2 regions of the Demequina capsici genome follow, and region 2 is predicted to be linked to the other one. Evidence: predicted binding sites of a transcription regulator. Region 2 holds the regulator's gene; the other holds the start of a gene.
The links. Region 2 encodes HspR, which represses chaperone genes until heat shock. Its sites were predicted from a motif close to AAGTTGAGTCNNNNNGACTCAACTT; they were not measured.
Positions count from the first base shown of each region.

Region 1: RN607_RS04345 (ATP-dependent Clp protease ATP-binding subunit) is a predicted target of HspR. The motif match lies at 4,316-4,340, and genes of this name have one in related genera.

Region 1 is NZ_CP134880.1:902,045-917,138, reverse strand. Features, by position in the region: gene RN607_RS04375 (IclR family transcriptional regulator) at 1-444, shown strand, start outside; gene add (adenosine deaminase) at 497-1,537, shown strand; gene RN607_RS04365 (hypothetical protein) at 1,638-2,159, shown strand; gene RN607_RS04360 (hypothetical protein) at 2,170-3,225, opposite strand; gene RN607_RS04355 (RNA polymerase sigma factor) at 3,236-3,814, opposite strand; tRNA gene RN607_RS04350 (tRNA-Glu) at 4,063-4,135, opposite strand; gene RN607_RS04345 (ATP-dependent Clp protease ATP-binding subunit) at 4,377-6,542, shown strand; gene RN607_RS04340 (hypothetical protein) at 6,595-6,771, opposite strand; tRNA gene RN607_RS04335 (tRNA-Gln) at 6,877-6,948, opposite strand; gene RN607_RS04330 (HAD family hydrolase) at 7,237-7,977, opposite strand; gene gltX (glutamate--tRNA ligase) at 7,985-9,466, opposite strand; gene RN607_RS04320 (fumarylacetoacetate hydrolase family protein) at 9,526-10,314, opposite strand; gene RN607_RS04315 (ClbS/DfsB family four-helix bundle protein) at 10,378-10,866, shown strand; gene RN607_RS04310 (heparan-alpha-glucosaminide N-acetyltransferase domain-containing protein) at 10,907-12,031, shown strand; gene RN607_RS04305 (3-methyladenine DNA glycosylase) at 12,044-12,940, shown strand; gene RN607_RS04300 (DEAD/DEAH box helicase) at 13,071-15,094, shown strand, end outside.
Region 2 is NZ_CP134880.1:2,683,268-2,698,361, reverse strand. Features, by position in the region: gene RN607_RS12840 (multidrug effflux MFS transporter) at 1-1,071, shown strand, start outside; gene RN607_RS12835 (DJ-1/PfpI family protein) at 1,151-1,756, shown strand; gene RN607_RS12830 (sigma-70 family RNA polymerase sigma factor) at 1,818-4,805, opposite strand; gene RN607_RS12825 (hypothetical protein) at 5,006-5,776, shown strand; gene RN607_RS12820 (putative bifunctional diguanylate cyclase/phosphodiesterase) at 5,990-8,332, shown strand; gene RN607_RS12815 (heat shock protein transcriptional repressor HspR) at 8,337-8,747, opposite strand; gene RN607_RS12810 (DnaJ C-terminal domain-containing protein) at 8,765-9,703, opposite strand; gene grpE (nucleotide exchange factor GrpE) at 9,735-10,334, opposite strand; gene dnaK (molecular chaperone DnaK) at 10,414-12,288, opposite strand; gene RN607_RS12795 (M15 family metallopeptidase) at 12,695-14,290, shown strand; gene RN607_RS12790 (rhodanese-like domain-containing protein) at 14,458-14,937, shown strand.

The DNA of each region.
Region 1 (15,094 bases), 1.3 Mb from region 2:
GACCGCACGGGCGAATCCTCACAGCTGTACCGCCCGCACGGAGACCAGCGCATCTGCATCGCCGCAGCCGACCGCACGATGGGCCTGCGCGACTCCATCCCCGTCGGCACCACCATGACGATGGCCGCCGGATCCGCCGCCCAGGTCCTCACCGCATGGCAGGATCCCGAGCGCATGCACCGCACGCTCGCGGCCGCCCGCTACACCGCCGCCGACCTCGGCGTCGTACGCGAACGCGGGTACGCCGAGTCCTCCGGCGAGCGAGAACCAGGCGTCAGCTCCGTGTCCGCACCCGTCTGGGGCACCTCCGGCACGGTGATCGCCGCAGTGTCGATCTCCGGACCGGCCGAGCGGATGACCGCGCACCCGGCCGCGATGCACTCCACCGCGGTCGTCGAGGCGGCACAGCAGCTGAGCGAGGTCGTGCGGCGCACCGCCTCGTGACGACACATCGGCGACACATCGACGCGCTTGACTGCCACCGAGAGGAGCAACCATGCGTCACGACGACTACCTGAGGCTCATCCCGAAGACCGAGCTGCACTGCCACTTCGTGTCCACGATGTCTGGCGCACGACTCATCCAGCTCGCGGACCGTTACGGGGTCGCGCTGCCCACCACCGACCCCGACGCGCTCTTCGCGTACGACGACCTCGCCGACTTCCTGGTCGCGTTCCGGGCGGCCACGGACGTGCTCCGCACGTCCGACGACCTCGCCAAGGTCGCCTACGACGGCGTCCGGGCCGACGTCATCGGCAGCGGCCTGCGCTACAGGGAGTACTACGTCAACCCGCAGTACTTCGCACCCAAGGGGATCGGGTACCGGTCGCTGCTCGACCCGATCATCGACGGGCTCAGCGCGGCGCGCGACGACCTGGGCGTCGACTTCCGCATCGTGGTCGCCATCAACCGGCAGGAGCCGCCAGCCGCCGCCCTGGAGCTTGTCCAGACCGTGCTGGCGAACCCGCTCGACCCGGTGGTAGGCATCGGCCAGGACGACCTCACCCCTGAGCTCACCGAGGACCCCGGGCGCTTCGTGGACGCCTACGCACTGGCCCGCCGCCACGGCCTGCACACGACCGCGCACGCAGGCGAACGACCCGTCGACAGTCCAGAGAGCGTCCGCGTCGCGATGGACGAGCTGCATGTGGACAGGATCGATCACGGATACCGGATCGTCGACGACCCGCAGCTGACGGCGCAGGCACGCGACTCGGGCATCCACTTCGCGACCACGCCGTGGTCGACCACGATCTGCTCCGGCTGGACGATCGACCCGCAGCATCGCATCCGACGCATGATCGATGCAGGCCTCTCGGTGAGCTTCTCCTCCGACGATGCCACGTTCTTCCGCACGTCCGTCGGACGGGAGTTCCGCGAGGCGCTCCCCCTGCTCGGCCTGGGGATCGAGGACGCCAGGAGGATCGCCTTGGCAGGCATCGACGGTGCCTTCTGCGACGACGACACGAAAGCCTCCCTGCGAGCGCGTTTCACCGCCGAGATCATGGCACTCGACGCCACGATCGCCGCGGGCTGACCACCGACGGGACCAACATCCCGCCTGGTCCGGACCATACGAGTCAGTTTCAGGACCTTCGTCCGTCGATCGCACGCCGCGATCCGCGGGACCCTGGAGCATGACGATCTGGGTGGTGTACGAGTCCCTCTGGGGGAACACCGCCGCCGTCGCTCACGCGATCGCCGAAGGCATCGGAGACGAGGCCACCGCGGTCTCCACCTCCGATGCCGTGCCGGCCGACGCCAGTGGACTGCGCGCGCTGATCGCCGGCGCGCCCGTGCACGGGATGTCCCTGCCCACGACGCAGTCCCTCAGCACCGCAGCCGCGCACAAGGTGGACCAGGACCACGCCGCACCGCGCACCGACGAGCCGCTCATGCGGGACTGGCTGCGCGAGCTCCCTGCCCTGGCGATCCCCGCGACAGCCTTCGACACCCGCGTGCGCGGCCCTCTCGGGCGGGGCGCCGCGACCGCGATCATCCGCGAGGAGGCCGCCAAGGGATGCCACCTGCTCGCACAGCCCAAGGGCTTCCGCGTGGACTTCCGCAACGCCGGACCGGAGCACGCCGACCTGCTGAAAGAGGGCGAGCTCGCCAAGGCGCGCGCGTGGGGAGCGGAGCTCGCCGGGCTCCTGAGCTAGAAGATCCGGCTCACTCGCTGGCGGCGGCGGTGGACTTCTGAGCGTTCGGGTTCGAGTTCGCCGCGTTCCCGCCGGCGTTCGAGTTCGCCGAGTTGCCACCGGCGTTCGAGTTCGCCGAGTTGCCACCGGCGTTCGAGTTCGCCGAGTTGCCACCGGCGTTCGAGTTCCCGGAACCGTCAACCGCGCTCGCATCGCTGCTGGCGCCATCGTCAGTCGAGCCGCCGGACCCGCTCGTCGCACTCGGGGCGGACCCTGCCTCGGCGGCGGCATCACCTGCGGCGTTCCCGCCCGCGTGGGAGCTGCCGGAGTTGCCAGGCGCGCCCCCTGTGGTCGCAGAGTCGTCGGTCGACGCCGCAGACTCCCCGGTCGACGACGCGTCCGCCGAGTCGTCCACGAAGATCCCGCGCGCATGCGCGGACACGGCCTGGCCGAAGTCCTTGCCCGTCAGGTCGGTCTCGGCCATGAAGGTCAGCATGTCGGCCACCTGCGCGCGCTTGTCGAGCGACTGGTCCGAACCGTCGCTCAGCACGGCCTCGGCTGCGTGAAGGATGCCCGTCAGCTCCTCGACGTCGGCGGGGTCCAATGAATCCATGTCGTCGACTGCTTCGACGGACAGCTGGAGCGCCTCGTCGACCTCTCCCCTGGCGACCAACGTCTGCACCTCGAGCAGCCGCTCGTGCGCGCCTCCGTCGTTGATGCCGACGGACTCGAGCGCGCGATCGACGCCATACAGCACGTCTCCTGGCGCGGCCTCATCGGCGGCCGCGACACCACCTGCGGCGAAGGCGCCGAGCGCACCTAGCGCGATAGCGGCGGCCGCTGCGCGGCGTCGGGGTGATCCGGCGCGCGACGCGCCGACCGGGCCGCCGTCAAGGGGGGCGGCGGCGGCCACGGCGGCGAGCCGACCCGCGAGGGCGGCTACGTGCGCGTCGTCCAACTCGTTGACGTAGGCCCGGCGAAGACCGCCGAGCGCGTCCGAGAGGACGGCCAGATCCGGGTCAGCCGGGGTGATGCCCCCGGCCAGCACGGCCTCGGCGTCTGAATCGTTCAGTCGGCGAGAGCTCATAGCACTCCTGTCATCGCTCGTCGCCTCGGAAAGGTGACGCACCGTCCGAAAGCTTCTTTCGCAGCACCTTGAGCGCACGGCTCTGGATGGCCTTCACCGCTCCTTCCGACCGCCCCAATGCCTGCGCGGTCTCCGCCACGGAGAGGTCACCCACGACGCGCAGCAGCACCACGTCTCGCTGGGCCTCCGACAGATGGGCGATGATGCTCTCCACCTCGATCAACGACAGCGCGTTCATCGCATCGGCCTCGGTGTTGCCCAGCCAGGCGGTCTCCGCCACGTCGAGTCCAGCTTCTCCATCGACGATGGGCACCTGGCGCCCGCGCTTGCGGAACGCGTCCTGCATACGACGATGCGCGATGGTGAAGACCCATGCACGGAAGTCGCTCTCGTCGCCCGAGAATCGGTGGATGTCGCGAGCGACCGACAGGAAGGTCTCGGAGACCACATCCTCGACGTCCGGTGCGCCGCGGCTGCGCAGATATCCGGTGACCGGGCCGGCAAGGTCGCGATACAGGCTCTCCCACGCCCATGCGCCACCCGCACGGGCGGCTGCGAGCACATCGTCGAAGTAGTCGCCCAGCGACACTGACAACCCCTCGCGCTTGCACGGGCCCGCTAGGTGACCGGCAGCCCGCCCCCCAGTTGGCGACCGAGCGATGCCCGGTTCGGCGTGAATCTAACATCGGATGCCCCCGGGGGCTAAACCGCCTGCGTGCGCGCCGTGTCGCTCGTGCGCGGCGGACGAGAGCAACATCACAGGAATGCAGCGCGACGCGTGCGGTCGCTGAGGAAACGAGAAGAGCTCCCCGCCAACTGGCGAGGAGCTCTAGGTCGTAGCCCCGACGGGATTCGAACCCGCGCTACCGCCTTGAGAGGGCGGCGTGCTAGGCCGCTACACAACGGGGCCCTAGCTGCGATCCGTCACCCTCCCGGGCGACTGGCGCGAGATAAAACTATAGACCATGAACGGGGGCGAGCGCCAATCGGCCCTGGGCGCACCTCGCAGGCCCCCGTCGATCACGCGCAACGCCCCTCCCCTACGTCGAGACACGGTATCCAGTCTTGCCGCATCTCAATTGGTTATGTAAAGTTGAGCCTGACCGACTCAACCTTGTCGTCGCTGACGCATCACCCCAAGGAGGGACACCATGACCGCTTCGTCCCAGGCACCTCAGGCGCAGGACCAGGCCAGCGCGCTCGAGCAGTTCGGCCAGGACTTCACCGCGCTCGCCGAATCCGGAGCCCTCGACCCCGTCATCGGCCGCGACGAGGAGATCCGCCGCGTCATGCAGGTGCTCACGCGCCGCACCAAGAACAACGCCGTCCTCATCGGCGAGCCCGGCGTCGGCAAGACCGCCATCGTCGAGGGACTCGCGCAGCGCATCATCGCCGGCGACGTCCCGTCGTCCCTCAAGGACCGCCGCGTCATCGAGATCGCTATGAGCTCCGTCGTCGCAGGGGCGGCGTACCGCGGCCAGTTCGAGGAGCGCCTCAAGGCCATCCTCAAGGAGGTCGAGGACGCCGAAGGCAGGATCATCCTGTTCATCGATGAGCTCCACACCATCGTCGGCGCAGGCAAGGCCGACGGCTCCGTCGATGCCGGCAACATCCTCAAGCCCATGCTCGCGCGCGGCAAGCTCCGCATGATCGGCGCCACCACCCTCAACGAGTACCGCGAGCACATCGAGACCGACTCCGCGCTCGAGCGCCGCTTCCAGCCCGTCTACGTCGGCGAGCCCAGCCTGGACGACACCGTCGCGATCCTGCGCGGTCTCCAGGAGAAGTACGAGGTCCACCACGGCGTCAAGATCACCGACGAGGCCATCGTCAGCGCCGCCAAGCTCTCCGACCGCTACATCACCGACCGCTTCCTGCCCGACAAGGCCGTCGACCTGATCGACGAGGCCACCTCGGCCCTCAAGATGCAGCTCGACTCCATGCCGATCGAGCTCGATCGCGCCCGCCGGCGCATCATGCAGCTCGAGATCGAGCGCACGCAGGTCGCCAAGGACAAGTCCGAGCACGCCAAGGCGCGCCGCGCGGAGATCGACGCGGAGATCGCCAAGCACAAGGCAGAGTCCGAGGAGCTCAACATGCGATGGGCGCGCGAGAAGGACCTCATCGTCCGCGTCTCGTCCGCGACCGAGCGCCTCGAGTCCCTGCGCGGCGACCTGGAGCGCGCAGAGCGGTACGGCGAGCTCGAGAAGGCGGGACGCATCCGCTACGGCGACATCCCGGGCGCGGAGCAGGAGATCGCCGACGCCCGCGCCCAGTTGGACGCCATCCCCGCCCACGAGCGCATGCTGCGCGAGGAGGTCACCGGCGAGGACATCGCAGGCGTCGTCGCCAAGTGGACCGGCGTTCCCGTGGAGAAGCTCCTCACCGAGGAGTCCGCGAAGCTCGGCCATCTTGAGCAGCGGCTGCACGAGCGCGTGGTCGGCCAGGACAGGGCGATCACGTCCGTGTCCGACGCGATCCGCCGCGCCCGCGCCGGACTCTCCGACGCGAACCGACCCATCGGCTCGTTCCTGTTCCTGGGCCCCACGGGAGTGGGCAAGACCGAGCTGGCACGCGCGCTCGCCGAGCAGCTGTTCGACGACGAGCGGGCCATGATCCGCATCGACATGTCCGAGTACATGGAGTCCCACGCCGTCAGCCGCCTCATCGGCTCTCCCCCGGGCTACGTGGGCTACGACCAGGGCGGTCAGCTCACCGAGGCCGTGCGTCGTCGTCCGTACTCCATCGTGCTGTTCGACGAGGTAGAGAAGGCGCACCCCGACGTCTGGAACGTGCTCCTGCAGGTCCTGGACGACGGACGCCTCACCGACGGGCGCGGACGCACCGTCAACTTCACCAACACGATCATCGTGATGACGTCCAACCTAGGCTCCGACCTGGTGCTCGCCTGGGACGGTCAGGACCGTGAGGCGCTCGAGGGAGACCTCATGAACGTGCTCAAGCGCGCGTTCCGGCCGGAGTTCCTCAACCGCCTGGACGACGTGGTGGTGTTCGACCGCATCGACCCTGCCGCCATGGCGGGCATCGTGCACGCCGAGCTCGAGAAGGCGATCCGTCGCCTGGCCGAGGCCAAGGAGATCGCGCTCACCGTCGAGCCCGCGCTGCGGGACGCGTTGGCGCGTGACGGCTTCGATCCGCAGTTCGGTGCGCGTCCGCTCAAGCGGCTCATCACGACCCGTGTGCTCAACGAGCTCGCCAAGGAGATCGTGGACGGGCGACTGCGCGAAGGAGACGCCGTCACGGTCGGCTGGGACGGCGAGCACCTGGAGGTGACGCACACCGCGCTGGCCGAGTAGGGACCCGCGCACGGCGCCCCGTGCCGCTCACGCGGTGCGGGGCGCCGTCGGGTCACCCGCCCGACGAGTGAGCGGCGCGCCAGGCGTCGATGAGCGCCTGCTCCTTCTCGCTCGGCACGCGACAGCCGCACGCCTCCTGGTGGGCGGCATGCCACTCGCCCCGCTGCTCTTCGCTCGGCTTGGGCGGCATCCGATGCGCCACATGCCACTCTCGGTTGGTCGTGCCCACAACTCCCCCTTCCGGACGGCGGGGACCCCGTTCATCATGCACCCCACCCAGGCGCGCGAACGCCCCAGGAAAGCGAAAAGCCCCTCCCGAAGGAGGGGCTTGAAGCTGGCCTACAAGGACTCGAACCTCGACTGGCGGTACCAGAAACCGACGTGCTGCCAATTACACCATAGGCCAATGATCCGGGGACCGGACCGGGAAACAACTGTACCGGATGATCGGCGATGCCCCAAACCGCCCACCCCGCGGCACGGCTCTTCGTCCGTCCGCACCACGATCAGCCCCGCGACGATGCGACCCTTCATGGTTCGGACAGTGCTCGCGTGTGCGGGGTCGCCAGGGGGCACATTGGGCCAGGCGTCAGGATTGTCGATCTGTGGCACCGGCCGCGCCCAGAACCGACACGATCGTCGATCTGAGACACAGGGAGCACTCGGGCAGGCAGCGCATGCCCGCGCGCGGGGCTCAGCTCAGGAGCGCTGGCAGGGCCGCGAGCGTCCCGATGCGGACGAGCCCCTCACGTGGCGTGCCGTCGCCCGCCAGGCCATCCACGTCCCGCGAGTGCGCACCCGGACGTTCGATCCACACGCCCAGGCCGAGCCCGGCATCGCGGGCGCCGAGCGGATCCACGTCGAACTCGTCGCCCACATACGCCACCTCGGCGGGCGCGAACCCGAGCAGCTCACACGCCAGGTGGAAGACTCGCGGGTCCGGCTTCCCGACGCCCAACGTATCGACGCCCACGAGCATCGGCACCCGGCCCAGCCCGCAGGCCCCGAGCTTCTTCACCTGGTAGCGGCTGTCCGCGTTCGAGAGCCCCCCATAGGGGATCCCCGCCGCATCGAGGGCGTCGAGCGCGGCAGCCGCGTCGTCGTGCGCGGCCCACCCCTCCTGGAAGTACCGTTCGAAGGCGTCGTCCCAGCGCTCATACGCGGCGTCGTCCAGGAATGGGCCGCCGAACTCCACGTGGAGGTCGTTGGCGCGACGGTGCCGCTGCTCCCGGTGCGTCATCTCGCCGCGGGTGTGCGCGCGGTACCAGCCGTTCGCGTCCGCCCGCCAGAACCGCACCAGGTCCTCGTGGTCGACGCCCTCGTCCAGGTAGTCGACGGCGACGGAGGCGAGGGCATGCCGGAACGCGCCGCGGGTGTCGACGAGCGTGTCGTCCACGTCGAACAGCACGGCCCGGATGGGCCCCTCCCCTGTCACGCGCGGCCTACAGGGTCGCGCGCAGTCGACGCAGACGGGCCAGCGAGTGGTCCTTGCCGAGGATCTCCATCGACTCGAACAGCGGCGGCGACACCTGGCGGCCCGTCACCGCGACGCGGAGCGGACCGAACGCGAACCGCGGCTTGACACCCATCTCGTCGACGAGCTTGGCCCGCAGAGCCTCCTGCTGCGCCTCGGGCGAGAAGTCCTCGAGTCCGTCGAGCACCTCGAGGGCGGCGTCGAGGATCTCGGCCGCGTTGTCGGGCATCTTGGCGACGGCGGTCTCGTCGAACTCGATCTCGGAGTCGAGCTGGAAGAGGAATCCGAGCATGCCGGGCGCCTCGCCCAGCAGCTGCATGCGGGTCTGCACCAGCGGCGCGGCCTCGGCCAGCGTCTGCTCCTCGTGCGGGGTCAGGCCGCGGACCTCGGGCGAGCCGACCAGCCCGGCGGCGTGCAGGTACGGCACCAGGCGCGCGGCGAAGTCGCCGAGCGGCAGCATGCGCATGTGCTCGGCGTTGATCGCCTCCGCCTTCTTCAGGTCGAAGCGCGCAGGGTTGGGCGTGCAGTCCGCGATGTCGAACGCGGCGATCATCTCGTCGCGCGTGAAGATGTCACGGTCGGGCGCGATGCTCCAGCCCAGCAGCGCCAGGTAGTTCAGCAGACCTTCGGGCAGGAAGCCCCGCTCGCGGTGGTGGAAGAGGTTCGACTCCGGGTCGCGCTTGGACAGCTTCTTGGTGCCCTCGCCGAGCACCATCGGCATGTGCGCGTACTCCGGCACGGCGTCCGCGATTCCGAGCTCGACCATCGCGCGCCACAGCACGATCTGGCGCGGGGTCGAGGCGAGCAGGTCCTCGCCGCGCAGGACGTGGGTGATCTTCTGGGTCGCGTCGTCCACGGGGTTGACCAACGTGTAGAGCGGCACGCCGTTGGCGCGCACGATCACGTAGTCAGGGACGGTGCCTGCGGGGAACGTGACCTCGCCGCGGATCATGTCGTCGACCGTGATGTCCTCGTCCGGCATCCGCATGCGCAGCACCGGCTCGCGGCCCTCGGCGCGGTAGGCGGCCTTCTGCTCGTCGGTGAGGTCGCGGTCGAAGTTGTCGTAGCCGAGCTTGGGATCGCGGCCTGCCGCCTTGTGACGCGCCTCGACCTCCTCGGGCGTGGAGAACGCCTCGTACGCGTACCCGCCCTCGACCAGCTTGGCGACGACCTCACGGTGCAGGTCGTGACGCTCGCTCTGGCGGTAGGGGCCGTACGGACCGCCGATGTCCGGCCCCTCGTCGTACGTGATGCCGAGCCAGCTCATCGCGTCGAGCAGCATCTCGTAGCTCTCCTGCGAGTCGCGCTCGGCGTCGGTGTCCTCGATGCGGAACACGAGCTCGCCGCCGGTGTGACGGGCGTACGCCCAGTTGAACAGCGCCGTGCGGACCATTCCGACGTGCGGCAGTCCGGTGGGCGAAGGACAGAAGCGGACGCGAACCTTGCTCATTGCTCTCTTTGCTCTATGTGAGGGGGTGGGTAGGTCTGGGATGTCGGGACGACGCGCGCCTAGCGGCGGATCACCGGGTTGCGGAGCACGCCGAGGTCCTCGATCTCGACCTCCACCACGTCACCATGGTCGACGGTCGTGACCCCCGCGGGCGTGCCGGTGAGGATGACGTCGCCGGGAAGCAGCGTGACGACCTCGGACACCGCGGCGACGGCGTTGAGGACGTCGATCAGCATGTCCTGCGTGGTGCCGTCCTGCTTGACCTCGCCGTTGACCCGCGACGTGATGCGGACGTCGTCGTGAGCCAGCTCGGTCTCGATCCACGGGCCGAGCGGGAGCGACGAGTCGAAAGCCTTGGCGCGGAACCACTGGTTCTCCTGGCGCTGCAGGTCGCGCGCCGTGATGTCGTTCGCACATGTGTAGCCGTAGATGTACTGCTCGGCGTTCTCCGCCGCGACCTCCTTGCAGATGCGGCCGATCACGATCGCGAGCTCGGCCTCGATCTGCACGTCCTGGCTGTAGTGCGGGACGACGATCGGGTCGTCGGGTCCGACCACTGCCGTGTTCGGCTTGAGGAAGAGGATGGGCATCTCGGGCTCAGGGACAGCGTTGCCCATCTCCTTCGCATGCTCCGCGTAGTTGCGCCCCAGACAGACCGCCTTGGAACGAGGGATGACGGGGGCGAGAAGCCGCACATCGTCCTGGCGGAGCGGGATCCTCTCGCCAGTGGGCTGTCCGGGGACGTACATCGGGTCGCCCGTGAGGACCACGAGCTCCTCGGAGCCGGGCTCGCCGTCGACGATGGCGTAGCGGGGGTCCCCTCCAGTGGTGAATCGTGCGATGCGCATGGGCTCCAGCCTAGTGCGTCGGCCGCCGCGCGCCGCCGGGGCAGCCGTGCCTACGATGGCTGCATGCCCCGCACCCGCCAGCAGGTCATCGATGCAGCGGCCGACGGCCTGGAGAACCTGCTCGCCCGCACCGACACTCACCCCGACCACGAGCTCGGAGCGGCCTACCTGGACCGGCGCGTGGCCGACGTGCTCGCCCACCTGCACGCATGGCACCTGCTCTTCCTGGGGTGGGTCGAGGCGATCCACAACGGCGAGACACCCGGCTTCCCCGCCGACGGCTACACATGGCAGGACCTCACCTCGCTCAACGACGCGCTGTACGAGCGGCACCGGTCGATGCCGTACATGGAGATCCGCGCCGCGCTGCTCGAGTCCCACGTGGACGCGCTCGAGGCGTTCGCCTCGCTCGACGACGAGCTGATCAGCTCCACCGACTCGATCGAGTGGCTGGGCAACGAAGCGTTCGCCGACGTCGCGCACGAGAGCCTCGGCGGTCACTACGACTGGGCGCAGGGCGTGCTCGACGCGGCGCACATGCCACCCGCCTGAGCAGGCACGACGTGCGCACGGCGCCCCGTAGCCTGTCCGCATGAACCAGCCCGCCGCCACTGCGCCCGAAGGCACAGCCTCCGCGCCGACCCGCGTCCGCGAGCGCATCGGCGGGCTGGACCTGGCGCGCGCAGTGGCGTTCATGGGGATGGTGGCCGCGCACATCGGGGACGACACGACGCGCGGCTCCGACGCCGACGGCTGGTGGTGGCTGTGGATCGTCCACGGTCGCTCATCCGCGCTCTTCGCGGTGCTCGCAGGAGTGTCGATCGGGATCATGGCGTCACGCGCGCCATCACGTCGTCACACGCGCGTGAAGGTCGCCGTGCGGGCCGTGCTGCTGGTGGCGGTCGGCGTCGTCGTGTCCGCTCTGGGAACTCCCGTGTACGTGATCCTGCCCAACCTAGGCCTCATGATGCTGCTCGCGACCGTCGCGCTGGGATGGCGGACGCGGTGGATCTGGGCCGGCGCCGTCGTCCTGCTGGTGGGTGGCGGGCTCGCCTTCGACCCAGTCCTGAGGTGGACCGAGGCGACCGGGCTGTCGAGCGTTCCGCTGGTCGATCGGCTGTGGTGGCACCACTATCCGGCGATCGTCTGGACCGGCTACCTGCTGATCGGGCTCGCCGTCTCGAGGCTGCCGCTGCGCGCGTGGACGACGCGCATGCGGCTCATGCTCGGCGGCACCGCGGTCGGCGTGGGCGTCGCAGCGCTCGGCATCGCGGCCGACGGGCAGACCCCGTGGCCTGAAGCGGACGCCACGTTCGGCTGGTTCCCCGCCTGGGCGTCGATGGAGGCGCACTCGTACAGCCCCGTCGAGCTCGTCTCGAACGCAGGCGTGGCCGTCGCCTCGATCGGTCTGTGCCTGTGGCTGTCCGACGCGACCGGGCCCGTGCTGGCACCGCTGCGCGCGCTCGGCTCGATGGCGTTCACCGCCTATGTGGGCCACGTGGTCGTGATCGCGATCGTCGGTGACGAGATGGTCTACGAGCCGAGCAACGCGGCTCTGGTGGTGCTGCTCATGACGTTCACCGCGGCGGCGTGGGCCTGGCGGAGGCGGTTCCGGCAAGGTCCGCTCGAGCTGATGATGACCGAGGCGTCCACCGCGGTCGCGAACGTCTGGGCACCGCCGGGTCAGCCCCGCGCCGGCCAGCCCCTGCCGCGCTGAGACAATGGGGGCATGAGCGTCGTCCCCGCCCTCGCCGCCGTGCGCACGCTCGCGCGCGCCGACTGGGTGCCGCTCGCCCAGGCGCACGCGGCACAGGCCGACGCCCTCACGGCCGGGCGGCGGGAGCGCGCATCCCGCGGTGAGCGGCACGCCATCGAGGACTTCCTGTACGAGTACTACGCGACCAAGCCGTCGCACCTGCGCCGCTGGCACCCCGGCGTCGGCGTCGCACTGCAGGACGCCGACGAGCACGCGGACTGGCGGTTCTACTGGACCTCAGGCCGACGGACGATCGTGGACGTCGAGGCGTTCATGGACGCGCGGGCCAGCACGGTGGGCTACGTCGAGACGCTGCTCAAGCGCACCGCGACGCGAACAGCCTCGTTCGGCTGCTTCGGGCTGCACGAGTGGGCCATGGTCTACCGCATGGACGGCGACGACCGACGGCATCCGCTGCCCCTGAGACTGGGCGCCGCCGCGACCGACGCGGTCGTCGAATCCCACCCGATCCGCTGCACCCACTTCGACGCTTTCCGCTTCTTCACGCCGGAGGCCGCACCGCTCAACGAGCTGCTGCCGACCCGTGAGACGCAGCCCGCCATGGAGCAGCCCGGCTGCCTCCACGCGAACATGGACGTCTACAAGTGGGCGCTCAAGCTCACCCCTGCCGTCCCGTCGTCCCTGGTCCTGGACGCGTTCCAGCTCGCGTTGGACGTGCGTCGGGTGGACATGCAGGCGTCGCCCTACGACGTATCGTCCTACGGACTGGAGGCGATCGCGATCGAGACGCCCGCAGGCAAGCGCGAGTACGTGGAGCGACAGCGCGAGTTCGCGGAGCGGGGAGCAGCGGTGCGCGATCGGCTACTGGAGGCGATCACCGCCCTGCGCGACGCTGACTCGCGACACTGATTCACCCGTCAGACGCGGCCAGCTCTCAGAAGCGGCACTCACATACCCGGGACGCTCGGAGGTGAGCCGCTGTCAGCCCGGGACGCTCGGAGGTGAGCCCCTGTCAGCCCGAGACGGGACAATGGACTCGATGACCCACACCGATGCGCCCCTGATCGCACGCCTGCCCTCACCCGCGGCGGGCGTCGCGCCCGACCCCGATGCGTTGTACGAGGCGTTCTCCGAGTGGGCGGCCGAGTCCGGCCTGGCGCTGTACCCGCACCAGGACGAGGCGCTGATGGAGATCGTCTCCGGGAGCCACGTGATCCTCGCGACGCCGACCGGCTCGGGCAAGTCCCTCGTCGCCGCGGGTGCGCACTTCGCGGCGCTCGCCGCGCACCGGGCGGGGGCCGGTGGACGCACGTTCTACACCGCACCGCTCAAGGCGCTGGTGAGCGAGAAGTTCTTCGCGCTGATCGACCTGTTCGGCTCCGCGAACGTGGGACTCATGACCGGCGACTCCGCCGTGAACCCCGACGCGCCGATCATCTGCTGCACCGCCGAGATCCTCGCCAACCTGGCCCTGCGCGACGGCGACGCCACCGACGCGTCGCTCGTCGTCATGGACGAGTTCCACTTCTACTCCGACCCGCAGCGCGGCTGGGCATGGCAGGTGCCCCTGCTCGAGCTGCCGCACACGCAGTTCGTGCTGATGTCTGCCACGCTCGGCGACACGACATGGTTGGTCAAGGACCTCGAGTCGCGGTCCGACCGCGCCGTCGCGCAGGTGACGACCGCCGAGCGACCCGTGCCGCTGTCATTCGAGTACCTCGTCGAACCGCTGCCCGAGGTGGTCGAACGCCTGGTCCAGACCGGCAAGGCGCCCGTCTACATCGTCCACTTCACGCAGAAGGACGCAGTCGACCGCGCCCAGGCACTCCTGAGCATGAACGTCTCCTCGAAGCAGGAGAAGGCACGCATCGTCGAGGCGCTGGACGGCGTGCGCTTCGGCACCGGGTTCGGCAAGACGCTCAGCAAGTTCCTGCGCGCGGGCATCGGGGTCCATCACGCCGGCATGCTCCCCAAGTACCGCCGGATCGTCGAGCGGCTCACGCAGCAGGGCCTGCTCAAGGTGGTGTGCGGCACGGACACGCTCGGCGTCGGCATCAACGTGCCGATCCGGACCGTGGTGCTCACCTCGCTCGTGAAGTACGACGGCGAACGCATGCGCCACCTGACCGCACGCGAGTTCCATCAGATCGCGGGCCGCGCGGGGCGCGCCGGCTTCGACACCGAGGGCGACGTGATCGCGATGGCGCCCGACCACGTCATCGAGAACCGCAAGGCGCTCGCCAAGGCGGGCGACGACCCGAAGAAGCGAAAGAAGATCGTCCGCAAGAGCGCGCCGGCAGGGTCCGTGAACTGGACCGACGCCACGTTCGAGCGCCTCCGGGACGCCGAGCCCGAGGCGCTGGTGAGCCGATTCTCCGTGACCCACGCGATGGTGCTCAACATCCTCGCGCGCGGCATCCCGAACCCATGGCTGGACCGCGAGGCCGAGGACCCGGTGCTCGCGATGATGCATCTGCTCGACTCGACCCACGAGACGGACGCGCAGAAGTCCGCGCACATCCGTCAATCGCTGAGGATCTACCGCTCGCTGCGCGTGGCGGGCGTCGTCGAGCACATCCGCGTACCCGACGCCGCCCATCCGCGCGGCGAGCGTCCGTCGGTACGCCTGACGGTGGACGTTCCCCGTGGCTTCGCGCTCAACCAGCCGCTGTCCCCCTTCGCGCTCGCCGCCATGGACCTCCTCAACATCGAGGCGCCGGACCATGCGCTGGACGTCGTGTCGGTGATCGAGGCGACGCTGTCCGATCCGCGTCAGCTGCTGCTCGCTCAGCAGAACGTGGCGCGCGGCGAGGCCGTGGCGGCGATGAAGGCAGACGGCATCGAGTACGAGGAGCGGATGGAGCTGCTCGAGGACATCACGTGGCCGCGCCCGCTCGCGGATCTGCTGGAACCTGCTTTCCTCACCTTCCGTCGATCGAATCCGTGGATCCTGGACGCCGAGCTCTCCCCCAAGTCGGTCGTGCGGGACATGCTCGAGAAGGCGATGTCCTTCGGCGACCTCATCTCGGCGTACGGTCTCGAGCGCACCGAGGGGGTGGTGCT
Region 2 (15,094 bases):
TCCGCCATCCAGCTGACCCTCACCGCCACCATGATCGGGTTCGGTCTGGGCCAGCTGATCATCGGGCCGCTGAGCGACGCCGTCGGCCGCCGGTGGCCGTTGCTGATCGCGACGTCGGTGCACGTGCTCGCCTCCGTGTCGATCATCTTCGCCCAGAACGTCGAGGCGATCATGATCGGCCGCATCTTCCAGGGACTCGGCGCCGCAGGGGCCGCCGTGGTGTCCATGGCGATCGTCCGCGACCTGTTCTCCGGTCAGAAGCTGATCCGGACGCTCGCCCGCATGGCGATCGTGACCGGGCTCGCGCCCGTGCTGGCGCCGATCGTCGGCGCACAGGTCCTGCAGTTCGTGTCCTGGCGCGGAGTGTTCGGCGTGCTCAGCGTGCTGGGACTCGTCATCACCATCCTCGCGTCGATCCTCCTGTTCGAGACCCTCCCGGCCGAGCGCCGCGGACGCTTCGAGCGTCGCGTGGTCCTGCAGCGGTACAAGGCGCTGCTCGGCGACCGCACCTTCGTGGGCGTGCTCGTGGTCGGCTCCATGGCGTTCTCGTCGCTGTTCTCCTACCTGTCGTCGTCGACCTTCGTCCTTCAGGACATGTACGGCCTGAGCTCGCAGCAGTTCGCGATCGTGTTCGGCACGAACGCCGTGGGAATGGTGCTGTTCAACCAGACCGGGGCACGCCTCATGCGCCGGTACCCGCCGCGCATGGTCATGACGATGGGGCTCACGATCGTCGCGATGGGCGCCGTGGGGCTGCTCGCGGTCGGGCTGCTGGATCTGGGCCTCGTCGGCCTGATCTCTGCGCTGTTCTTCTGCGTGGCCCCGCTCGGCTTCGTGATGCCTGCCGTGCAGATCCTCGCCCTGGCGGATCACCCGCGCGAGGCGGGCACCGCCGCGTCGCTGATCGGCGCGGTCAACTTCGGCCTGGCGGGCGTCATCTCGCCGCTCGTGGGCATGCTCGGAATCTCGGTGCTCGCCATGGCGACCGTGATGTGCGTGACGCTCGCCGTCGCTCACCTCAGCCTGTGGCTGATCGTGCGTCCCGGCGTGAGCCGCGAGGTGCTCGTCTAGCAGCTCGCGGGTCCGGGGCGTCGCTGCGCGGAGCCGGAGGGACGGCGGTGGCACCCCGCACGGTGCCTACGCTGGGCCCATGAGACGCATCGGCATCCTGCTCTACCCCGACTTCGATCTGATCGACGCGGGCGGACCGTACGAGGTCTTCCTCACGGCGTCGCGGCTCGCAGTCAGGGACGGCGAGCCGCCCCTGTACGAGGTGCTGCTGATCGCGCCCGATGGCGCCGACGTGGTCGCGTTCGGCGGCATGACCCTCACAGGCCTGACGCGTCCTGAGGATGCCGGCCCGCTCGACGTGCTGCTGGTGCCTGGGCTGGTGGATCTTGCCGCCGCGCGTGCCGATGCGCGGATCGCCGACGCGGTGGCCACCCTTGCGGCCGACTCGCGGACGGTCACGTCCGTCTGCACCGGCGCGTTCCTGCTCGCGGACGCAGGCCTCCTTGAGGGGCGTCCCGCGACCACGCATTGGGAGGACGTCGCCGAGCTCGGCGCGCACGCGTCCGTGGCGTCGGGCATCGCAGGGGTGCGATGGGTGGACGACGGCGACGTGGTGACCTCAGGCGGCCTCACCTCCGGCATCCACATGGCGCTGCATCTCGTGGCCCGGCACCATGGCACACCGTTGGCGCTGCGCACCGCGCGCCAGCTGGATCTCGACTGGAGCCCCGAGCCGGCGCGTTGAGCGCGGACCGAGGAGCTCAGCACGCGCCGTGCTGCCGGTTCTGCTGCGCTGTGCGCTCGGTTCAGCTGCGCTGTGCGGTGAGCGTGAACGTGCCGATCAGCACGGCGTCTGAGGACGTGCCGACGGTGAGGGTGTGCAGCCCGGCGCCCACCGTCTTCGGACGGAAGGCCTTGGCGTCGACGCCCAGCGTGTTGGGGTGCTCGTAGCCGAACGCGGTGGAGTCCATCGCGTTCCCGGAGTCGGCGGTGGACACGGTGCCGTTGTTCCAGTGCAGAGGGGCCAGCGTGTCACCGTCGATGTCGACGCGGTCGCCGACGGTGCCGCGGTCGCCACCCCACGCCACGGTGCCCACGGTGACGGACGACGCCTGGGAGGCGTAGAGGTCGAGCGCGGCCTGCCCTCCGGCCGCGAGCGGCTGGGACCCGGTGTACACGGCGACGTCCGCGTCCGGCAGCGAGGAGTCCTCGTAGACCACCGTGAGCGCGAATCCTGCGAAGTAGGCCCGGACGGCGGGGCCGTCGGAGTAGTCGGCAGCGAGCGCGACGTCAGCGAGCCCGTAGACCCCGGGGCCTGCCGCCGCCACCAGGTCGGTGACATCGGCACGCGCCTGGTAGACGGCACGGCCCGCGGCGTCGGTGGTGAGCGTGACGTCGGCGGTGGTCAGCGTCGTGACGTCGCTCGCGCCAGGCAGCAGCAGGCTCACGGTGCCAGGCGCCGTGGTGAAGGTCGGGTCGTCGACCGAGCTGTTCGCGGCCCACTCGAGCGTCGCGTACTTCACGGTGGCGCCGGCGGGGAGGGTGAGCGTCGTCACGTTGGACGCCTCCTGACCCGCGATCCCTTCAGCGGGCACCAGCGCGTATGCGCTGCCGTTGAGCGAGGCCTGTGCGGCGTTGCCGTTGAAGTCGATCGCATGCTTGCAGGCGTTGTCGCCGGCGGCGCAGGTGAGGAGCGGTGCGCCCGCCTGTGCGACGGCCAGCCGACCTGACGCCGAGTACGCGGGCGTGAGCACGGTCGACGCCTGCGAGAACCCGGTCCGGACCGTGTACTCGGTCGCGTCGTCGCCTGCGGAGACCCGGAACGAGGTCACCGCGTCCGATGCGAGCGCGCCGGTCACCGTCAGGTCCAGGTCCAGGGTGGCGCGTCCGCCTGCGGAGATCGACGCGAGCGTGCAGGTGGCGGTGGCGCGGTCGTCGGAGAGCGAGCACGTCCAGCCGCCGGCCGTGAACGTGCCCTGGGCTGCGAACAGCATGTAGTCGTCGAGCGCGCCGGGAATGGTCGCAGAGAACTGGCCCGCATCGCCGCTCGGGGTGGTGAAAGTCAGCCCCGCGGGCAGCGCGATCACGGCGGTGACCTCGTCGGCCGCGCCCTCTCCCGTGTTCGACACCGTCACCGGGACGGAAGGCGACAGGGACGACAGCGCGAGGAAGCCCATCGGCGCGCGGGCGATCGACAGGCTCGAGGCGAGCACCACGGGCGGCACGGGCGGGACCGTGGGCGCGATCGTCACAGGCGGCTGAGCTGTCCCCGTCGTGGTGGTCCCGTCGCCGGGGTCGGTCGTGGAACCGGGGTCGGTCGTGGAACCGGGATCCGTCGTCGTGCCCGTGGTCGGCGCGGACGACTCCTCTGTGGTGCTGCCGGTGCCGGCACCGGGGTCGCTCGTCGCGCCGGCACCCGCGTCCGTGGTCGAGCTGTCCGTCGTGCTGCCGGTCGTACCGCCGGACACGGTGCCGGCGAGCACCGTGACAGGCGCCGCCTGCGCAGACCCTGCCGAGGGCACGTCCGTGCCGTCGGCCCCGTCGGCCTGGTCGGACGTCGCGGCGTCGGCGGGCGTCGTCTCGGCAGCGGTGCCCGTGCCCGAGTCGGCAGTGGTCTGCGTGATCGCGGCGGGCGCGTCGCTCGTCGTCTGAGCCGCGGGCTCGCCACCCGAGTCGAAGAGGCCCAGGAAGGAGGCGCCGGTCGCGGCGAGCGCGACGATGCCGATCGTCGCGCCCACGGGCAGCGCCAGCGCGGCGACGGTGCCGAGGAACGAGGAGACGGCACCCGCAGCGGTCGCCGCTCCCGCCGCTCCCGACGAGGCGAGCGCGCCCGTACCGGCCGCGCCAGCCGCGATGCCGGAGACCGAGGTCGCGGAGGCCGCAGTCGCGCCACCGGCGCCCGCGCTCGCGGTCGACGCTCCAGCGCCTGCTGCTCCACCACCGGACGCGGCCGCGCCTGCGCCCGTGCCGAGAGCGCCGCCGATCGGAAGGCCGCCCTCGAGCGCGCCCACCCCGAGAACGCCCATCACAAGAGGGGCGATGATGCCTCGCATCCCTCGATTGACATCCTCGAGCTCCGCGACCAACGCCTGACAGCGTTCGCATGTCCTCACATGCGCGTCCACCCTCGTGGACTCCCGCTTGCTCAGGCCGCCTCGCACGTAGGCGCCGAGCTGCGTGTTCGCCTCCAGGCAGTCCACCTGCTCCGACGTGGTCAGATGCTGCTGGAGGTACGCCTGCCGCAGCGCCTCGCGGGCACGGTAGGCAAGGGCCGCGACACCGTTGGCGCTGAGGCCAAGCAGCGGAGCGATCTCCTTGGGAGCCTTCTTCTCCACCTCCGTGTACCAGAGGACTGCCTGCCATCGCTCGGGGAGGGAGCGGAACGCGTCGGCCACCATGCCGTGCTCGAAGCCGGCCATGGCGGGCTCGTCCGAGGACGCCTCGTACCCCATGGACGACTCGTACTCCGACATGTCGTCGCGAGGACGGGTGCGGATGCCTCGGTTGATGACGTCCATGCCGGTCCGGCGGACGATCGTGAACAGGTAGGCGCGGAACGCGAGGTCGGGACCGTCACCGCGCTGCAGCGCGCGCAGCACGCGCGAGAAGGACTCCGCCACCACGTCGTCCACGTCGGAGGCCGAGTTCGTGTACTGCGAGGCCACCTTGCGGGCCGCGTCCACGTGACGCTCGTAGAGCACGCCGAAGGCCGCCGCATCGCCGGCGCGTACGCCGGCGATGAGCTCGGGATCGCTGGACGAATCCGTCCATAGTGCGATGGCCTCGTGACTCATTGCTTCCTTCGTCGCCGCGTCATGGGTTCGGCGGGTACCACACAGTTTCCCGTGCGCGGAACGGATCGGACAAGACAGAACGATGCGTAATTGCTCACATGGGGAGAATTCGGACGTGACCCAGGTTACCTGCAACTGTTCCGGAGAAAATCTTCCAAGAACCTGCGTCATAGCTCTCATCGGCCTCCCTCTCATGGGGCATGAGCAGCGATGTGAACATCCCGAGCGTCACCGGCCGCTCGCTCCTGCGCCAGTGGGAGTCGGCCTCGGTGAACACGGTGTGGCTGCGCCCCGGCGACTGGTACACGCCAGCCGCCGAGGCCCTGGTCGAGGCGCTCGAGGCGCGTCTCGACACCGCGCCTTCGGCGTACCGTCTCGGTCAGGCTCGCGCTGCTGCCGGCGTCGGCATCACCGAGGCGATCGACGACATGGCGGTCCTCTTCCGCGCTGCTGGCTACGAGTCGGCACCGATCCGCTCCATCCGCGCCCTCTGCGAGGGTTGGACCGAGGGTGATGCGACGGCACACGTCGCCACCCAGATGCACGACCCGGAGTCCGGGCTCGGCACCACCGAGTACATGATCCAGCGCCTCGCAGAGGTCTACGGCGCGGCCGAGCGCACCGGTCTCAAGGTGATCGACACCCACGCTCTCGTGATGGTCGACGTCTCCGTCGACGACAACGACCCGTGGCAGCGGATGGCCCGCAACGCGGCCGTCGGCCAGGCGCTCACCGGCGCGTACGGCGCCGGTCACCCGATGGCACGCATGGGTGACGGCCTCTACGCGGTTCTCGTGGAGCGCGGCGCCGGGCTGGGCATCGGCATCGCCGAGCTGCGCGACCACATCGGCGCGAAGGCCGTGGCCATGCGCGTCGCGAACCTGGTCCGCCAGCCCCCGCGCGTGTGGATCGAGTCGCTTCCCGGTACCCACCGGTACGCGCAGGAGCTCCTGGAGTCCCTGCAGCGATAGGTAGGGAGACCGCACACAGGTTTGCGGCGCGTGACGAGCTGAGGGCGTCACGCGCCGCAATCGTCTTCCCAGCCCGTACGGCCCGCGCCACGCCGGGTGGGGCCCACCCTCGCCCGGACGCGCACGTACCGACCGTCGAGCCGACCGCGCACTGTGAGCACCGTCGCACACGGCAATGGTTGACGCCGGCCCTCGCATGTCGATAGGAGAGGCATGACGACACGCCCCGCCTCGCCTCGCGGTGAGGCGCGCGTGCGCGACCCCGGGCGCATCCCCAGCACTGTCGTCGTGGCACTGATTGTGCTGTGGGCCGGCTGGCTCGTGGAGCTGGGATGGCTCGACATCGCGGGTCCTGGCGACTTCCCTGCCCGGGACACGGGCCTCTACCTGAGCCTCGTGCTCGGTGCGGCCGCGCTCACGTTCACGAAGGGCGTGGTCGCGCGGGGGGACCGGGCCACGTGGCTCCTCCTGGGCGCGGCGATGGCTGTCTCCGCCGTCGGTGACGTGCTCTACGCCGCGGTGGTGGCCGGGCACGACGCTGAAGCGTTCCCGTCGATCGCCGACCCGTGGTACCTCGCGTACTACCCGCTGGCGACCGCCGCAGTCGTGTCCTATGTCCGCCAGCGGTCCCGCAGCATCCCGCGCGTGGTGTGGGTCGACGCAGGCACGCTCGCCATCGCCGTCGGCGGGTTGGTGGGCGCGGTCGCGCTGGCGCCTCTCACCGGCACCCTGTCCGGCGGGCGCCTCGCCGCCGTCGTGGGTGCCGCATATCCGCTCGGCGACACGATCGTGATGCTGATCGCCCTCGTCGGCGTGGTCATCCTGGGCCTGCGTCGCTCCGAGGCGCTCGTCCTCATCGCCGTGGCCATGGTCATGTCGGGGGTGGCAGACCTCCTGTACTGGAACCTGCTCGCCGCAGACGCCTACGTCGAGGGCACGTGGATGGACTCGCTGTGGCCGCTGGCCAGCATCCTGCTGGCCACCAGCGCGTGGCTGCGAGCCCCGGTAGGGAGCGCGGCGGCGCCGACCTCACGGGGACTGCTCGTGGTGCCCGCAGCGACGCTCGTCGCGGCGACCGCCACGCTCACGATCGGAACGGTGTCCACGATCCCGACGCTCACCATCGTGATGGCGCTCGCCGCGATGGGGGGCGTGCTCAGCCGGCTGAACGCGACGGTGCGCCAGACCCTGCAGATGATGGACGCGTGGCAGGACGCCAGGACGGACGACCTGACGGGGCTGCTGAACCGACGAGGCTTCGCGGTCGAGGCGGCGCGAGTGCTGTCCGACGAGTCGACAGGCCCTCATGTCGCGCTGCTGCACGCGGATCTCGACGGGTTCAAGGAGGTCAACGACAGCCTGGGACACGAGGCGGGTGACGAGGTGCTGCGTGCAGTCGGCCAGCGTCTGAGGGCGGCGATCCATCCGACGGACGCCCTCGTCGGCCGGCTTGGCGGTGACGAGTTCGCGGTGATCCTGGCTCGCGCGGGCGCCGCCGAGGCGTCTCATGCCGCATTCAAGATCCGGTTCGCGCTCGTGAGGCCGTTTGACGTGGAGGGCACCGAGGTGACGCTCGGCATCAGCGTGGGCATCGCGCTCTCGCCGGCTGACGGCGACGACCTGTCCGTCCTGCTGCGACGTGCGGACATCGCGATGTACCGGGCGAAGGCCGAGGGCCTGGGGTCGGCGGTCTTCGATCCGTCCATCGACATGGCAGGGGAGGACCTCCTGCAGCGGGTCGCCGAGCTGCGCGCGGGGATCGCCGCGGGCGAGCTCACGTTGCACTTCCAGCCGAAGATCGCCCTTGCCAGCGGCGCTGTCGAGGGCGTGGAGGCGCTCGTGCGGTGGGAACGTCCCGGCGGCGCCATGGTCCTCCCGCAGGATCTTCTGCCGTTGGCGGAACGCGCAGGGCTCATGGGCGATCTCACGGACGCTGTGCTCGAGGTCGCCGCCGCGCAGGCCGCGCGGTGGCGCGCGCAGGGCATCGACCTTCCCATCGCAGTGAACATCCCCGCGTCCGCGATCTCCGACGACCGGCTCCCGCGACGCATGAGCAGGCTGCTCGCCGAGCATGGCCTGCCGGGATCGGCGCTCCAGGTGGAGATCACCGAGCAGGCGCTGCTCACCGATCCGGACGGAGCGCAGGAGGTGCTGACCGCACTCCATGACCTCGGCGTACGTGCCGCGATCGACGACTACGGCACCGGCTACTCCTCGCTGGTGCGGCTCCGGGAGCTGGACGTGGACGAGGTGAAGATCGACCGTTCGTTCGTGGTGCCGCTGCTGCTTGACGAGCGATCAGCCTCGATCGTCCGCTCCACGATCGACCTGGTCCATGCGCTCGGGCTGCGGGCGGTCGCGGAGGGCATCGAGGAGGCTCGCGTCGCTGACGCGCTCACCGACCTGGGGTGCGACGCCGCGCAGGGCTACCACTGGACCAGACCATTGCCCGCTCCTGAGCTCGAGGCGTGGTTCGTCGAGCATCGCGGGCTCGTCGACGCTCAGGCGGGCGAGGTGCTCGCCGCCTGGGAAGGTGGCCTGCCCGTCGTCCCGTAGGGGTTCAGCGGTCCCTGCGCCACACCACCAGCGACCGGCCCTCGTCGCGACGCGCGCGCTTGCCGCGCTCGACGATGACGACGTTGCCGCTGGGGCCCGTGGTGAAGATGCGGGAGCCGACGTCCGCGCGCGGACGCAGTCGTTCGACCTCCCGCTCGAGGCGCTGAACCTCGTGGGCCAGGTGGAGGATGCGCTTGATCCCCGCGAGGTTGATCCCCTCGTCCTGGCTCATCCGCTGGATCTCTCGCAGCGTCGCCACGTCCCGCAGGGAGTAGCGGCGGCCGCCACCCGGGCGGCGCTGGGGGATCACCAGGCCCAGGCGGTCGTACTGACGGAGGGTCTGCGGATGCATGCCTGCCAGCTCCGCGGCGGCGGAGATCAGGAAGACCGGCTCATCGACGTCCGGTTGCTCCATGGTGGCCCTCCCTCAGGTCAGCGTGCGGCGTCCTTGTAGAGGTCCTTGCGAGGATCCTCGGCGGCCGTCTCGATCGCGAAGGCCTGGAGGACCTCCTTGGCGGCCTTGGACAGCTTGGACGGCACGGTGATCTCGATCGTCGCGAGCAGATCGCCCACGCCGTCCTTGGTCTGCAGGCCGCGGCCCTTGACGCGCAGCACGGTCCCGGAGGACGTGCCGGCGGGCACCTTCACCTTGACGCGCTGGCCGTCCAGCGTGGGGACGTCGACGGCCGCGCCTAGCACCGCCTCGTCGTACGAGACCGGCACGCGGACCTTGAGGTTGCGTCCGTCCATGCTGAACACGGGGTGCCTGGCCACGTGGACGGTCAGGAGCAGGTCGCCCGCCGGTCCGCCGTTCGCGCCGGGGCGGCCCTTGCCGCGCAGGCGGATCTTCTGGCCGTCCTGGACGCCGACGGGGAGCCGCGTGGAGAACGATCCCGTGTCCATCCGCAGCTGCACGGTGGCGCCCTCGGCGGCCTGGCGGAACGTGACCTCCGTGGCCGCGGCGACGTCGTTGCCCTTCTGGGGTCCGCGCCGCCCGCCCCCGAAGAGGTTGCCCAGGATGTCCTCGAAGCCCTGAGCGCGGTACTGGCCTCCGGCCTGGCCGCCGTTGAACATGCCGGAGAACATGTCCTCGTAGCCGCCGCCGCCCGGGCCCCCGGCCGTGAAGCGGGCACCTCCGCCCATGGCGCGGACCTGGTCGTACTGCCCGCGCTGCTCGGCATCCGACAGGACCGCGTAGGCCTCGCCGACCTCCTTGAAGCGATGCTCGGAGGCGGCGTCGCCGGGATTGCGGTCGGGGTGCAGCTCCTTGGCGAGCTTGCGGTATGCCTTCTTGATCTCGTCGGCGGAGGCGTCCTTGGACACGCCGAGCACCTTGTAGAAGTCCTTGCTGAACCAGTCCTGGCTCGTCATGCCTCGCCTCCTTCCTTGAGATGAATGGACGTTACGCCTGGTCCTCGGGCTGCGCCACGATCACCCGCGCGGGCCGCACGACGCGGTCGCCGATGCGGTGGCCGGGCTGCGCGACCGTGAGGATGGTCGGCTCGGTGACGTCGGTGCTCGGCTGCGACAGCAGCGCCTCGTGGTGGACCGGGTCGAAGACCTCGCCGACGGCGCCGAAGCTGGACCAGCCCAGGCGGCCGAGCGCGGTCTCGAGCTTGTCCGCGATCGAGGCGAACGGACCGTCGGCCAGGTCGCCGTGCTCGCGCGCGGCGGCGATGTCGTCGAGCACGGGGATCAGCGCCTCGACGGCCTTGGCGGTCGCGTTCGAGGTGATGAGCTCGCGGTCGCGGTCCACGCGCTTGCGGTAGTTGACGTACTCGGCCTGCAGCCGCTGAAGATCGGCGAGGTGCTCGGCGGCCTTGCGCTCGGCGGCGTCGAGCGCATCGTCCGCGCCCGCCTCGTCGGTGCGCAGGTCGTCCCTGCCGTCGGCGTCCTCGTCGAGGAACGTGCCTTCGGGGATGTCGGACGCGGCGTCCTTGAGGATGCGCTCGGCGGCTGCCAGCGGATCCTCCGGCTCGGGGGTGGGGTTCTGGTCGGTCATGGGGTTCTCCTTGGGACGGGTGGGGGAAGCACGGACGGCGGGCGCCGCAGCCGGAGTGCCGGGCGCCCGCCGTGGCGCGTTACTTCTTGTCGTCCTCGTCGTCGACGATCTCGGCGTCGACCACGTCGTCGTCGGAGGCGCCCGGCTGGCCGGAAGCGGTCTGCGCGGCCGAGTCTGCGTCGACGTCCACGCCGGCGGACTGGTCGGCGGCGTAGATGGCCTCGCCGATCTTCTGGGCCTTCGTGACGAGCGCCTCGTGGGCGGTCTTCACTGCCTCGGTGTCGTCGCCCTCGAGCGCGGTCTTGACCTCCGCGATCGCAGCCTTGACGTCGTCGGCGATCTCGGCCGGGACCTTGTCCTCGTTGTCGGACAGGATCTTCTCGGTCGAGTACGCGAAGGTCTCGGCGTTGTTGCGGGTCTCGGCGTCCTCGCGGCGCTTCTTGTCCTCCTCCGCGTGCTCCTCGGCGTCCTTGACCATGCGCTCGATGTCGTCCTTGGACAGCGCCGAGCCGCCGGTCACCGTGATCGACTGCTCCTTGCCGGTGCCGCGGTCCTTGGCGGACACGTGGACGATGCCGTTCGCGTCGATGTCGAAGGTCACCTCGATCTGCGGCATGCCGCGGGGGGCCGGGGCGATGCCGGACAGCTCGAAGGTGCCGAGCAGCTTGTTGTCGCGGGCGAACTGACGCTCACCCTGGTAGACCTGCACCAGCACGGACGGCTGGTTGTCCTCGGCGGTCGAGAAGACCTCGGAGGACTTGGTGGGGATCGCGGTGTTGCGCTCGATCAGGGTGGTCATGACGCCGCCCTTGGTCTCGATGCCCAGGCTCAGCGGCGTGACGTCGATGAGGAGGACGTCCTTGCGCTCGCCCTTGATGACGCCGGCCTGGAGGGCCGCGCCCACGGCGACGACCTCGTCAGGGTTGACGCCCTTGTTGGGCTCCTGACCGCCGGTCAGCTCCTTGACGACCTCGGTGACGGCAGGCATGCGGGTCGAGCCGCCGACGAGCACCACGTGGTCGATGTCGGACAGCTTGATGCCGGCGTCCTTGATGACCTGGTGGAACGGCGCCTTGGTGCGCTCGAGGAGGTCCTGGGTCATCTGCTCGAACTGCGCGCGGGTGAGGCGGGTGTCCAGGTGGACGGGGCCGTTCTCGCCGATCGACAGGTACTGGAGGGAGATCTGCGTGGACTGCGCCTGCGACAGCTCCTTCTTGGCCTGCTCGGCGGCCTCACGGAGACGCTGCAGGGCCGCCTTGTCCTTGGCGAGGTCGATGCCCTCGTTGTTCTTGACCTCCTTGACGAGGTGGTCCACGACGCGCTGGTCCCAGTCGTCGCCGCCCAGGCGGTTGTCGCCCGCGGTGGCCTTGACCTGGATGGTGGAGAACGCGTCCTCGTCCTTGCCCACCTCGAGCAGGGAGACGTCGAAGGTGCCGCCGCCGAGGTCGAAGACCAGGATGAGCTCGTCCTCCTTGCCCTTGTCCAGGCCGTAGGCGAGCGCCGCGGCGGTGGGCTCGTTGACGATGCGCAGCACGTTGAGGCCGGCGATCTCGCCGGCGTCCTTGGTGGCCTGACGCTCGGCGTCGTTGAAGTAGGCGGGGACGGTGATGACGGCGTCGGTCACCTTCTCGCCCAGGTACTCCTCGGCGTCGCGCTTGAGCTTGCCGAGGATACGCGCGGAGATCTCCTGCGGCGTGTACTTCTTGTCGTCGATGCTCGTGGACCAGTCGGTGCCCATGTGGCGCTTCACCGAGGAGATCGTGCGGTCGACGTTGGTGACCGCCTGACGCTTCGCGATCGCGCCGACCAGGACCTCGCCGGTCTTGGAGAACGCGACCACCGACGGGGTGGTGCGGGCGCCCTCGGCGTTCGCGATGACGGTGGGCTCGCCGCCTTCGAGGACGGCGACGCACGAGTTCGTGGTGCCCAGGTCGATTCCCACTGCACGGGACATGGTGTTCCTCCATCTGCGGCCGGGTGCCGCGACGTGTGACTGCTCGCTCGATAGTTGAGCGACCTGCACTCAAGTTATCCACAGGCTCGCGACGTGTCAAGCCGTCCCGGTCAGAGTTGAGCGAAGTCTGCTCAACTTCTGCGGGAAGCTGTGGGTCGCGGTGAGCACCCTGCGGCTCGACCCCTGGCAGACGCATGAGTTCGCATATGTGGGAACGCGGAGCACGATCAGGGCGTTGATCGGGCAGTCGCAGTGCGGATGCCTGGTCGTCACGACCGCATCCACCAGCGCCACGCCGGGCTCCCGGACGTGCCCCTCTCCCCCCGGAGCGCGGCGCTGTCACCTACGGAGAGGCCGCCGTGCGTCCTCCCGCGGAGCGCCGACCGACCCTCGCGCACGCCTTCACATGACCTTCCTCTCCTCACCTCTGCGTCGGATCGCGGCCGCCTCGGCAGTCGCCTGCCTCGGACTGGGGGCCGGCGTCGCCGGCGCCCACGCCGCCACCGTCGAGTCCGCACTCCTCCAGGCCCGCGCGGCGGCGAAGGCCGTCGAGTCCAAGCGCGAAGGGCTGGTCGAGTCGATCGACCTGGCGAACACCGTCGCCGGGGACGCCGAGGCGCACCTGTCCGAGGGCGCCGTCTCGTCGGCCGTGGACCAGCTCGACAGCACCGTCAGCGCCGCAGAGTTCACCGCAGCGGCTCACAACGTCGTCCTCGATCCCGGCGACAGCGAGGCCCGGCCGACGTTCCTCGCGCCGGCCGCGGAAGGCTTCCTGCTCGCGTCGGCGCCGCAGGCGCAGAGCGTCGCGGACGTACCCTCCGGGGGGCTCGCGCTCGCAGTCTCCGAGCTCGACCGCCAGGTCCCGACGCTCGACGTGGCGAGCATCGAGGCGATCGACGCCTCCACCGGCGTCGTCACCGCCACCGGGGACTCCGTCTCCCAGGTGATCGAGGATCCCGACGTCCAGGCCGTGCTCGACCGCCAGGAGCGGGACCTCACCGCCGTGCGCGCGGCCACCGAGGAGCTGCAGCGCACCGCGGACGCGCTCGACGCGGCCGCTGCCGAGGTGACGCGCGTCGCAGACGAGGTCAGCGGAGCCACCGCCGTCGCCGCGCACGTGGCCGCCCTCACCAGCCTCGACACGCAGATCGGCACCGCCGACGGCGACCTCGCCTCGACGTTCGACGCGCTCGCCGCCGTCGGCGACCACGTGACCGATCCGGCCGTGCTCGAACACGCCGCGACAGCCCGCAACGTGCTGAAGGCCGCCCTCGTGTCGTCCGCCGACCGTGGCGACGTCGACTCCGTCAGGACCCTCACCGACACCATCGACGCCGCCTCGACCTCGCTGGACGAGGCGATGGCCGCGGTCCGTGCCTCCCACCTCGCATGGGTCGACGCCGAGAACACCCGAATCGACGCCCAGAACGATCAGACGATGCGCGACTACGAGGCCGCGCAGGCCGAGGCTCAGGCGGCGCTCACCGAGCAGTACCGCGCCGCCGTCGCCGCGCATCAGAACGGCTGGACCGGCGCGCCCACCGGAGTCACCTATGCGAACGGACGGGTACCCGCGTCGCAGCTGTGCTCCATCTCGTTCGCCCCGGGGCAGATGCTCCAGTGCGACGCCGCCCAGGCGCTCGAGCGCGCCGACGCCGCGTACATGGCGGAGACAGGCCAGCACCTGTCCTTCACCGACACCTACCGCTCGTACGCCAGCCAGGTGGCGACCCGCGCCGCCAAGCCGACCACCGCCGCCGTTCCCGGCACGTCCAACCACGGGTGGGGCATGGCGGTCGACTTCGACCCCGCGTCGGCCGCGTGGATGACCGCGCGCGGCGCCGACTTCGGCTGGGTCCACCCCGCGTGGGCTCGCTCCGGCGGGGCCAAGCCCGAGTCGTGGCACCTGGAATTCGTGGCGCCCGGCGTCGCGGACGCCGCAGCGACGGCCGCACCCGAGCTGATCCCTCACGTCGCGAGCGCCCTGCCCGACGCGGCCTGACCGCGGGTCCGCGTGCGGCGGGTCGCTGCGCCCGCGCGAGGTCCGCGGTGCGGTGCGGTGTGGTGAGGTGAGGTGAGGTGAGGTGAGGTGAGGTGAGGTGAGGTGAGGCGCGGTGCGGTGCCACGCCGGGCTGGACCGGCCCGGCGTTGACGGCCTACCGTCGGGCCATGGAGTCCCCCACACCTGCCGAGGCCGCCGCGCACTTCGCCGCGCGCCTTGCCTTCGAGACCGACTGCTCCGACGTCCACGCCGCGCTCGAGTCGGGCGATCCCGGGTTCGTGCTGATCGACACGCGCAGCCTCGAGGCGTGGGAGCAGGGGCATGCGCGCGGAGCGGTCCACATGCCGAAGCCGGACATGCAGGAACGGATCCCGGCGTACCCCGAGGGCACGTCATTCGTCGTCTACTGCTGGGGTCCTGGCTGCAACGGCGCGCAGCGCGCGGGCCTGATCATCGGCACCCTCGGCTTCGCGGTGAAGGAGATGATCGGCGGCTTCGAGTACTGGGCGCGCGAGGGGCTCCCCGTGGACCGCGTGGTCCGTGATGCGGCGACGGGCGTGGCGGTCACCGTCGGCGCGACCCGTGCTCCCGACCCGTTGACCGCGCCGGTCGGCGAGCCCGGCCACCGGATCGCCTGCGACTGCTGACCAGCCCGCGCGGCCCGACGCCCGCCAGGTCCGGCTCCTGCGGCCCGACGGCCGCCTGTCCCGACTCACGCGGCCCGGGCCGGTCCGGCTCCCGCTTGGCACGTCAGTACACGCATCGGCCCTGATCTGTGCACTGACGTGCCACTTGCGCGCCTAT